Spiractinospora alimapuensis: one gene and its partner. The protein of the gene in region 1 interacts with the protein of each later gene in a pairwise test. Links are inferred from orthologs where the notes say so. Each region holds a gene or a part of one and is shown on either strand. Other genes may lie near its edges.

Evidence for each region. The genes of interacting proteins can lie anywhere in the genome.
Region 2: the proteins of tsaE (region 1) and rlmB interact in binary tests that used the Escherichia coli proteins (3 or more experiments, as listed by UniProt). The link is inferred for Spiractinospora alimapuensis from one-to-one orthologs.

Annotation. Positions count from the first base shown.
Region 1 is NZ_CP072467.1:4,265,720-4,270,784, reverse strand. The notes cover bases 1,090-4,029. They hold tsaE (tRNA (adenosine(37)-N6)-threonylcarbamoyltransferase complex ATPase subunit type 1 TsaE), read right to left. Parts: upstream 2,804-4,029; coding sequence 2,375-2,803; downstream 1,090-2,374. Other genes in these bases: alr (alanine racemase), read right to left, coding at 3,530-4,029; J4H86_RS19975 (YdcF family protein), read right to left, coding at 2,903-3,487; tsaB (tRNA (adenosine(37)-N6)-threonylcarbamoyltransferase complex dimerization subunit type 1 TsaB), read right to left, coding at 1,692-2,369; rimI (ribosomal protein S18-alanine N-acetyltransferase), read right to left, coding at 1,186-1,695; tsaD (tRNA (adenosine(37)-N6)-threonylcarbamoyltransferase complex transferase subunit TsaD), read right to left, coding at 1,090-1,183. Also shown: more of tsaD, read right to left, coding at 149-1,089; more of alr, read right to left, coding at 4,030-4,693. UniProt on the Escherichia coli protein: Required for the formation of a threonylcarbamoyl group on adenosine at position 37 (t(6)A37) in tRNAs that read codons beginning with adenine.
Region 2 is NZ_CP072467.1:3,934,592-3,938,502, forward strand. Bases 1-2,849 are described here. They hold rlmB (23S rRNA (guanosine(2251)-2'-O)-methyltransferase RlmB), read left to right. Parts: upstream 1-863; coding sequence 864-1,835; downstream 1,836-2,849. Other genes in these bases: cysS (cysteine--tRNA ligase), read left to right, coding at 1-783; J4H86_RS18315 (TetR/AcrR family transcriptional regulator), read left to right, coding at 2,275-2,844. Also shown: J4H86_RS18320 (DUF4267 domain-containing protein), read left to right, coding at 2,949-3,368. UniProt on the Escherichia coli protein: Specifically methylates the ribose of guanosine 2251 in 23S rRNA.

The DNA of each region.
Region 1 (5,065 bases):
TCGCCGCATCCGGGAAGACGGGGCAGTACCAGTACTCGTCCGGCCGTACGAGGCCCCCGCCATCGTCGGGCGCCTCACCCCCAGCGCGCGAGCTCACGCGGAGCGATGAGGGGAGGAACTCTCGAAACGGGGCCCCGGACCGCGCGTCTTACGCGGCGAGGACCTGCTGGACCGGGAGCGAGGTGTCGGTGGCGAGGTCCAGGGCAGACGGGGGAAGGCCCGCGGCGACCACCTCGGCGCCGAGGGCGGCGATCATCGCGCCGTTGTCGGTGCACAGGGCCGGTCTGGGGACACGCACCTGGATGCCGGCCGCCTCGGCGCGTTCTTCGGCGAGGGTGCGCAGACGGGAGTTCGCGGCGACGCCCCCGCTGATGACCAGGTGCTCGACGCCATGGTCGCGGCAGGCGTCGACGGCCTTGCGGGTGAGAACATCGGTGACGGACTCCTGGAACGCGGAGGCCACCTCGGGGACGGAAACCGGGGACCCCTGGGCCTCGGCGTCCTCCGTCCACCGGGCGACCGCGGTCTTCAGGCCGGAGAACGAGAAGTCGTAGGTGCCGTCGCCCCACTTGCCGCGGGGGAAGCGGAGACTGGCGCCCACGGCTTCTCGCGCGGCGCCATCGATGCGTGGACCGCCGGGGTAGCCCAGCCCGAGTAGGCGCGCCACCTTGTCGTAGGCCTCACCGGCGGCGTCGTCGACCGTCTCACCGAGCAGCCGGACATCGGTCGCGAGATCGCGGACCAGCAGCAGGGAGGTGTGCCCGCCGGAGACGAGCAGCGCGACCACCGGCTTGGGCAACGGTCCGTGTTCTAGCTGGTCGACGGCGACGTGCCCCACCAGGTGGTTCACTCCGTACAGCGGCTTGTCCAGGGCCAGGGCGTAGGCCTTCGCCGCCGAGACCCCGACGAGCAGAGCCCCCGCCAGGCCGGGGCCCGCGGTCACGGCGATCGCGTCGACGTCGCGGAGGGTGACACCGGCGCGGCCCAGCGCCCGGTCCATCGTGGCGGGCAACGCCTCCAGGTGCGCGCGGCTCGCCACTTCGGGGACGACTCCACCGAACCGGACGTGCTGGTCCACACTTGACGCGACGTCGTCACCGAGCAGGGTGCAGCCGCGGACGAGCCCGACCCCGGTCTCGTCGCAGGAGCTCTCGATGCCCAGCACCAGTGGTTCGCCGGTCATGGCTAGTCTTCCCCTCGATCGTTGTCCACGGCGCCCACGGACGCTTGCTGTCGACGCATCACGACACTGTCGACACCATCTCGGTAGTAGCCCCGCCGGACGCCGATCTCGGTGAACCCGAACCACTGGTAGAGCCGTTGCGCGCGCGGGTTGTCGGAGCGCACGTCGAGGAACACGTCGGTCACCGCGAGCCGTTCGGCCTCGGTGAGCAGCGCGGTCAGCAGGGCGGTGCCCACTCCGGATCCCCACCAGCGTTCGTGGACGGCGATGGTCTGGACGTCGCCCTCGGGGGGCACGTAGCGCAGGCCGGCGTAGCCGATCACCGCGGGCTGGTCGGGTTCGGGGTCGACGATCTCGGCAACCTGGTAGTAGCGGCCGTCCGCGCGGAGCTCGTCGCGGAACATGGAGGTGCTCCAGGAGTCGGCGGGAAAGAGCCGGCGCTCCAGGTCCAGCACGCGTGGGAGGTCGTCGGCGTGCATGGGGCGCAGTCGGTAGGCCGGGACGGGCGTCATTGCTGCTGCCATTGTCGGACTCTCTTGGTGGCCCCGGGAACTTGTGCGTCGGGGCGTCGCAGGTACAGCGGATGTGGCTCGGGCAGTGGGGCCCCGGTGACCAGACGCTCCACGGCGAAGGTTCCCAGCGCGGCCGCGGTCGGATGCGTCGGCTCCCACGAATCCTGCCCGGCTCCGAGGGTCTCCGGGTAGAGCGCCGCGCCGGCTCCGATGACGGGCAACCCTCCGGTCTCCACATCGGCGGGTCGGTCGACGGCGATGTCCCCCACCCGGGTGTCGGCGTCGGTGTAGCGCGCCCAGAAGACTTCCTTGCGGCGGGCGTCGGTCGCGGCGACGAACGGTTCCGTGCGCCCGGACGACTTCGCGAGGGCGTCGAGGGTGGGCACGCCCACGCACGGGATGCCCAACGCGTCACGCAGCGCGTGGGCGGTGGCGAGCCCGACCCGAAGTCCGGTGTAGGGGCCCGGTCCGATCCCGACGGCGATGTGGGTCAGGTCGGTCATGGTGGCCCCGGCCGCGCGCACCACGTCGGCGATGCTCGGGGCCAGCAGCTCACCGTGCCGCCGCGCGTCCACGGAAGTCCGCTCGGCACGGACCGTGGCGTCGCCGCCGTCCACCGAGCACACGGCGACGGTGACGGCCGGGGTGGCGGTGTCGAACGCGAGGAGCAGCACTCGGGTCACCTTTCCTGCGTCGCGGGGGTGTCGGCCCAGCGGGCTCCGACGCCGGTGAGGGTCACGGTGCGCGTGTCGTCGGAGTGGCGAACGATGCCGACCTCGAGGCGCTCCGAACCCAGGTGGTCCGCCACGCCCTCACCCCATTCCACGATGGTGACCGAGTCCGGCATGGTCGCGTCCAGGTCCAGGTCCTCCAGCTCGTCGGGGTCCCCGAGCCGGTAGGCGTCGACGTGCACCAGTGCCGGGCCATCGACCAAGGACGGGTGACGTCGGGAGAGAGCGAACGTCGGGGAGGTGATCGGCCCGCGCACCCCAAGGCCGGAACCGATCCCCTGTGTGAGCGTCGTCTTGCCGGCACCGAGCGGGCCGGACAACACGACGACGTCGCCGGGGCGGAGGCGTTCGGCGAGTTCCCGACCAAGGTCACGCATCGCGGTGTCGGTCTCCGCGGTGCGGGTTTCCACACTGGACACGTCATCCAGGGTAGGCAGGTTCCACACCTCCTCGGACACCCTCCTGAGATCGCTCCCTCATCGGCGATACAGCGCGAGAAGCGGTTTGAGCGGGAACAGTTCCCCGAACCGGTGATCGCGGGTCCGTCGAAGCCGGACGGCGACGGCGGGAGCTTGGCGCCACAGGTAGCGTCGCGCCTTGCGCGCGTGGAACGTGTTCGACGCGACCTTCACGACGGGGAACGACCCGACCAGCGGCAGGGAGTACATGATGTTCTCCCACGTAGTGGTGGCCCGCTCCTCCAGGACCACGTCCGCGGGGTCCACCCCCAGGTGGCGAACCGCGTACTCGGCCATGACTGACGCCTCGGAGCGCCGGGCGCCCCGCCGAGAGCCGGCGCCGGTGAACACCAACACGCTCCGGCTCGCCTCGGGGGCGCGAGAACGCACGGCGACGCGTGCCCGGTAGCGCTGCACGAGGCCGGGCCAGTCGCCGGCCCCGCTGGGATAGCCGAGCACCACGATGGCCTCGCGGTCGCCGGCCGGCGGCGGGCGTCGCGGGTACTCCTGTCTCGAAGCCCGCCAGCACGCCCATTCCCCCCAGGCCATCGCGCCCACGACGGCGACGGACACGAACGCGACCAGAGATCCTCGTCGATTCACGAGCTACGGCCCACCTGTCCATGCCCCACGGCGCGCGTGCGGTCAACCGCCGACGTAGCGACGGGCCACCCGGCCGCCGACGCGGGTCACCAGTTCGTAGTGGATGGTTCCCAACCGGTCGGCCCACTCCTGGGCGGTGGGCTCCCCCTGTTCCCCCGGCCCGAAGAGAGTGACGCGGTCGCCGGCCTCCACCGGCTGGTCACCGAGGTCGACGCAGAACTGGTCCATGCACACGGTTCCCGCGATCGGGAAACGGGCACCGTTGACGCTCACCTCGGCGGTGTTGGTCGCGGCCCGTGGGACGCCGTCGGCGTAGCCCAGCGGCACCAGACCGAGCCGTGTCGGGTGTTCCGCGACGAAGCGGTATCCGTAGGACACCCCCTGGCCGGTGTCGATGGAGCGGGTCAGCATGAGCGGCGCGGATAGCGTCATCGCCGGCCGCAACGCGCCGTCGTCCAGCTCGGGGATGGGGTGCAGACCGTAGGCGGCGATCCCCGGGCGCACGAGGTCGTAGTGGCTCTCCGGGAGGGTGAGCGTCGCCGCGGAGTTCGCCAGGTGCCGGACTTCCGGGCGGAGCCCGCCCTTCTCGGCCGTCTTCAACGCGAGCTGGAAGGCGTCCAGTTGCCGCGCGATGGACGGGTGACCCGGCTCGTCGGCACACGCGAAGTGCGAGAAGACCCCGACCACCCGAACGTGCCCGGCCCGCTCCGCGTCCGCCGCCGCCTCGACGGCATGCGCCCAGTCCCGCGGGCTGATCCCACCGCGCGCCAATCCGGTGTCGGCCTTGAGGTGGACCCGGGCCGGTCGACCAACGCGCCGCGCCGCCTCCGCAGCGTCATCGATCGACGCGATGACGCTGATTCCCAGGTCGATGTCCGCCGCGACGGCCTGATCCAGCGGGGTCCCCGGCGGGACGATCCACGCGACGGTCGGCGCCGTGATGCCCGCCGCCCGAACCGCGAGCGCCTCGTCGACGAACGCGGTTCCCAACCAGGTGGCGCCCCCCGCGAGCATGGCCCGTGCCGCCGGCACCATCCCGTGCCCGTAGCCGTCGGCCTTCACCACCCCCATGACAGCGGCCCCGGACGCACGCCGAACCAGCTCACCGACATTGGATCGGATGGCACCCAGGTCAATCCGAGCCTCGGCCTGCCCCGCGACCACCGGCCCGGACTCCGTCGTGCGCTCAGATGCACTGTTCGGCATGGACATGCCTCCATTCTGGCACCGCGCCGAGCCCTGTCCCGCCAGCTCAGCCCGCGTCAACGGGGGGAGGAGTTCGGTCGCCGATGGCGCGCGCCGTCGAGCGCACCGACCACCCCAGCCCCATACGAAGGCGCAACGTCCATCGGGAGCCCCCGCTCGGAGCTGGGGGACGGACGGGCCTGGCCCAGGCGGCCCGCGACGATCTGGCGGAGCCACGGACTGGGCGACTCAGGGACGGTGAGCGCGGCGTCCCTCAGTCACGCGAACGACGCCGCCGCTTGACCGAACCACCGCAATCGGCAGGCACCCGCCGACCCAGGATGCAACCGGACGAAGCGCGACGTTCTTGGGCGCCATACAGAAAGGAAATGG
Region 2 (3,911 bases), 330 kb from region 1 along the record:
TGGCACCTGGAGTGCTCCGCCATGGCGACGAAGTACCTCGGCGGGACGTTCGACATCCACGGCGGCGGCGTCGACCTCGTCTTCCCGCACCACGAGAACGAGATCGCGCAGTCCAAGGCCGCGGGGGACGGTTTCGCCCGTTACTGGTTGCACAACGGGCTGCTGTCGGTCGGCGGCGAGAAGATGAGCAAGTCGATCGGCAACTCGTTGCTGATCCCGGAGATGGTGCGCCGGATCCGTCCGGTGGAGCTCCGCTACTACCTCGGCCAGCCGCACTACCGTTCCGTCATTGACTACTCTGAGGAGGCGTTGACCGAGGCGGCCGCCGCCTACCAACGGCTCGAGGGGTTCGTGCAACGCGCGAGCGAGGTCTGCGGCCCGACGCCGCCGACGTCGTACGTGCCGCGGGCGTTCTCCGAGGCTCTCGACGACGACCTGGGAACTCCGGCCGCCTTCGCCGTCGTGCACTCGGCGGTGCGGGACGGGAACGCCGCCCTGGCCGATGGAGCCAAGGAGCGCGCCGCGACGACCCTCGCCGAGGTGCGGGCCATGCTCGGCGTGCTCGGCCTTGACCCGCTGTCGAGCCAATGGGCGTCGGGGGAGGGCACCGGCCTGCGGGAGGTCGTGGACGCGCTGGTGGCGGTCGCGCTGGAGCAGCGCCAGGCCGCACGCGCGCGCAAGGACTTCCCGGCGGCGGACGCCATCCGGGACCAGCTCACCGAGGCCGGGGTCACGGTGGAGGACACCCCGCAGGGCGCCCGTTGGGAGCTCAAGCGCGGCTGAGTCCAAGCCGCGGGGGGAACGCCAGCGTCATCGGCACGCTGGTTCGAATAGACGCAGTCTCGTGGAAGGTTCGTTGCGCCATGCCGGCGAAGAAGAGCAAGAAGGGCCCGACCAAGGGCAGCGGCGGCAAGGGGCGACGCTCGCTTGAGGGCAAGGGGTCCACGCTGCCCAAGGAGGAGCGGCACTGGTACGCCGACCATCGTCGGCGCAAGACCCCCAACGCCGAAGCGGGGGCGACGGATCGTCCCGCGAGTGGCGCCGGTGGCGGGGGTGGACGCTCCGCCCAGCGGGGAGCTCCCGCCGCCACGGTGCTGGTCGGACGGAACGCGGTCGTCGAGGCACTGCGCGCCGGGATTCCCGCCCACACCCTCTACATGTCGAACAGTCTCGACGCCGACGACCGGGTGACCGAGGCGGCGCGGCTGGCTGGCGACGCCGGGGTCGAGGTCCGGGAGGTGACCCGTCCGGAGCTGGACCGGCGCTGCGAGCAGGCCGGCAGCCCGGGGATCGCGCACCAGGGCCTGGTGCTGCGGGTCAAGCCCTACGTCTACGCCGAGGCGGGCGACCTGTCGGCGGCCGCTCGTGACGCCGATGCCCTGCCGTTGATCGTGGCCTTGGACGGTGTCACCGACCCGCACAACCTCGGCGCCGTGGTGCGGTCCGCGGCGGCCTTCGGGGCGCACGGGGTCGTCGTGCCCCAACGTCGCGCGGCCGGGGTCACCGCCGCCGCGTGGAAGACCTCCGCCGGGGCGCTCGCCCGCGTCCCGGTCGCCCAGGTCGCCAACCTCGTCCGTGCGATCGAGGCCTACCAGCAAGAAGGCCTCTTCGTGGTGGGTCTGGACGCGGACGCGGACGAGCCACTGGACGCCGTTCGAGTCACTGACGGCCCGCTGGTCGTGGTCGTCGGCGCGGAGGGGCGCGGCCTTTCGCGGTTGGTGCGCGAGAAGTGTGACGTCGTCGCCAGCATCCCCATCGCGGGCATGGAGTCCCTCAACGCCTCCGTGGCGGCCGGGGTGGCCCTGTACGAGGCGGTGCGCCAACGCCGTTCCTGACGGCGCCCCGACCGCCCTCGTGGCGCCGCACCGTGGCCGGAAAGCCGGTACCATGCGTGTGGACGCCATCCGCCGGCCTAGCTCAATTGGCAGAGCAGCCGCCTTGTAAGCGGCAGGTTAGGGGTTCGAGTCCCCTGGTCGGCTCCACCAGTCTCTCACCTGGGAAGACGCGGGAACGACGCACGGATTCCGTCGGCCACACCGCTCCCACACCAGCCGCTCAACGGATGCCCCCGTGGCCGGCAGCCGCGACCGCGTCTCCGAGTGGATCCTTCGCCCACGGAACGCGGATACTCCGACTCCTGTGGTCGGCTCGCACCATCCCATCGGGAGAGTGGGGGAGCGGCGTACCGCTCGCGTGTCCGCGTACACGGAGCGACACCCTTCCAGGCGAGGCCGCCTTCTTGCCTCATAAGTGATTAACCAATAACTTGGACGCATGGTGCGGATGAGTGCGGAGGAGCGACGGGAGAGCGTCATTCGCGCCGCCGTCGCGGAGTTCGCCCGCGGGGGATACGAGGGGACGACCACTGAGGCGATCGCCCGCCGGGTGGGCGTCTCACAGCCCTACCTGTACCGCCTGTTCCGGGACAAGCGGACGATCTTCCTCGCGGCCGCGGTGCGTTGCGTCGAGCGCACGAGCCAGGTGCTGGCCGAGGCCGCCGAGGACGCGGCGCCCGAGGACGCGCACATGGCCATGGCCGCCGCCTATCAGTCCCTCGTCGCCGAGCCCGACATGTTACTGATGCAGATGCAGATATACGTCGCGGTCGCCTCCGCCGAGGCCGCCGGGGACCACGAGTTCGGGGCCCCGATCCGTGCCGCCTGGCGGGAGTGGTGGTCGAGCATGGAGGCGGCGCTCGGGGACGACGTCCAGGAAACCACGGGCTTCGCGGCGTTCGGGATGCTCATCAACACGTTGGTGTCGCTGGGGTTCCCGACGGACGATCGGGTCTGGGCGGGCTTCGACGCCGAGCTGTGGGAGGGCTTCCGCTCCCGGGGAGACTGACAGGTCATCTCTCCGAGGGGAGAGCCACGAGAGGCATCAAGATCAAGGGAGAATGCGTGAGCCCAAAAGTTATTGATCAATCACTAATAACCCGGGGAACGCTGGTGCTCATCGCGCTCGCCGCCGCGATGTGCGTGGCCATCATCGTGGTGGGGGTGCGGTTCCTGGTCGTGCCGGAGTCCGGGGCCGCGGACTACGGCATCGCGGCCGCCGCCACCGGGGAGGCCGGGCCCTACCTGGCGGTCAAGGGCTTGCGGGACCTGAGCTTCGGAGTGATCGGCCTGACCCTCCTGGTAGTGCGACAGTTCCGGGCCGCCGGGTGGGTGATGATCGCCGTGTCGCTGGTGCCGTTCGGCGACGCCGCGATCGTCGTCGCCAACGGGGGTTCGCCGGCGCTCGCCTACGGCATGCACGGCGGAACGGGTGTGGCCCTCGTGCTCGTCGGTGCCCTGCTGCTGCGTGACCGGCGTGCCGTTCCCGCGACAGAACCGCGACGCGCGGGACCGCGAATCGTTGACCAGTGAGGATGGCCGCCTGCGGTCGGTGAGCTTCCATGGCTTCGTGTGGTCGGAGGTGGCGATCGGGGAAGGACCCGCGGTGGAGCGGGAAGGCGTCATGGCGAGGCGCGCCCGCGTCCCGCCCGCCCACAGCGGAGGATGATCGACATGCGTGGCATTCCTGGTACACGGCGCGCTTGGGGAGTCCGAGCCCTCGCCGCCACCACCCTCGCCGTTCCCATGGCGGTCGGGTTCAGCGCCCCCGCGGCCGCCGACACCGAGGCCGCGGAGGAAGCGATCCCCTGGTGCGCTGTGGACGACCTGAAGATCATGGAGAACGACCGAGGCGCCGCCGGGAACGACCTACATCGAGCTGGCGTTCCTGAAGATCTCCGACGGTGCGTCGTGTCAGATGGCGGGGTACGCCAACATGCACTGGGTGGACGGACCGGACGGCGAGATGGTCGGCGACTGGGCGTCGCACGAGGGCGGATCGAGTGAACCGTTCGTGCTCGACCCCGGCGACTGGGCACAGGCCACCGTCGCCCAGCCGCACGCGGAGAACTTCCC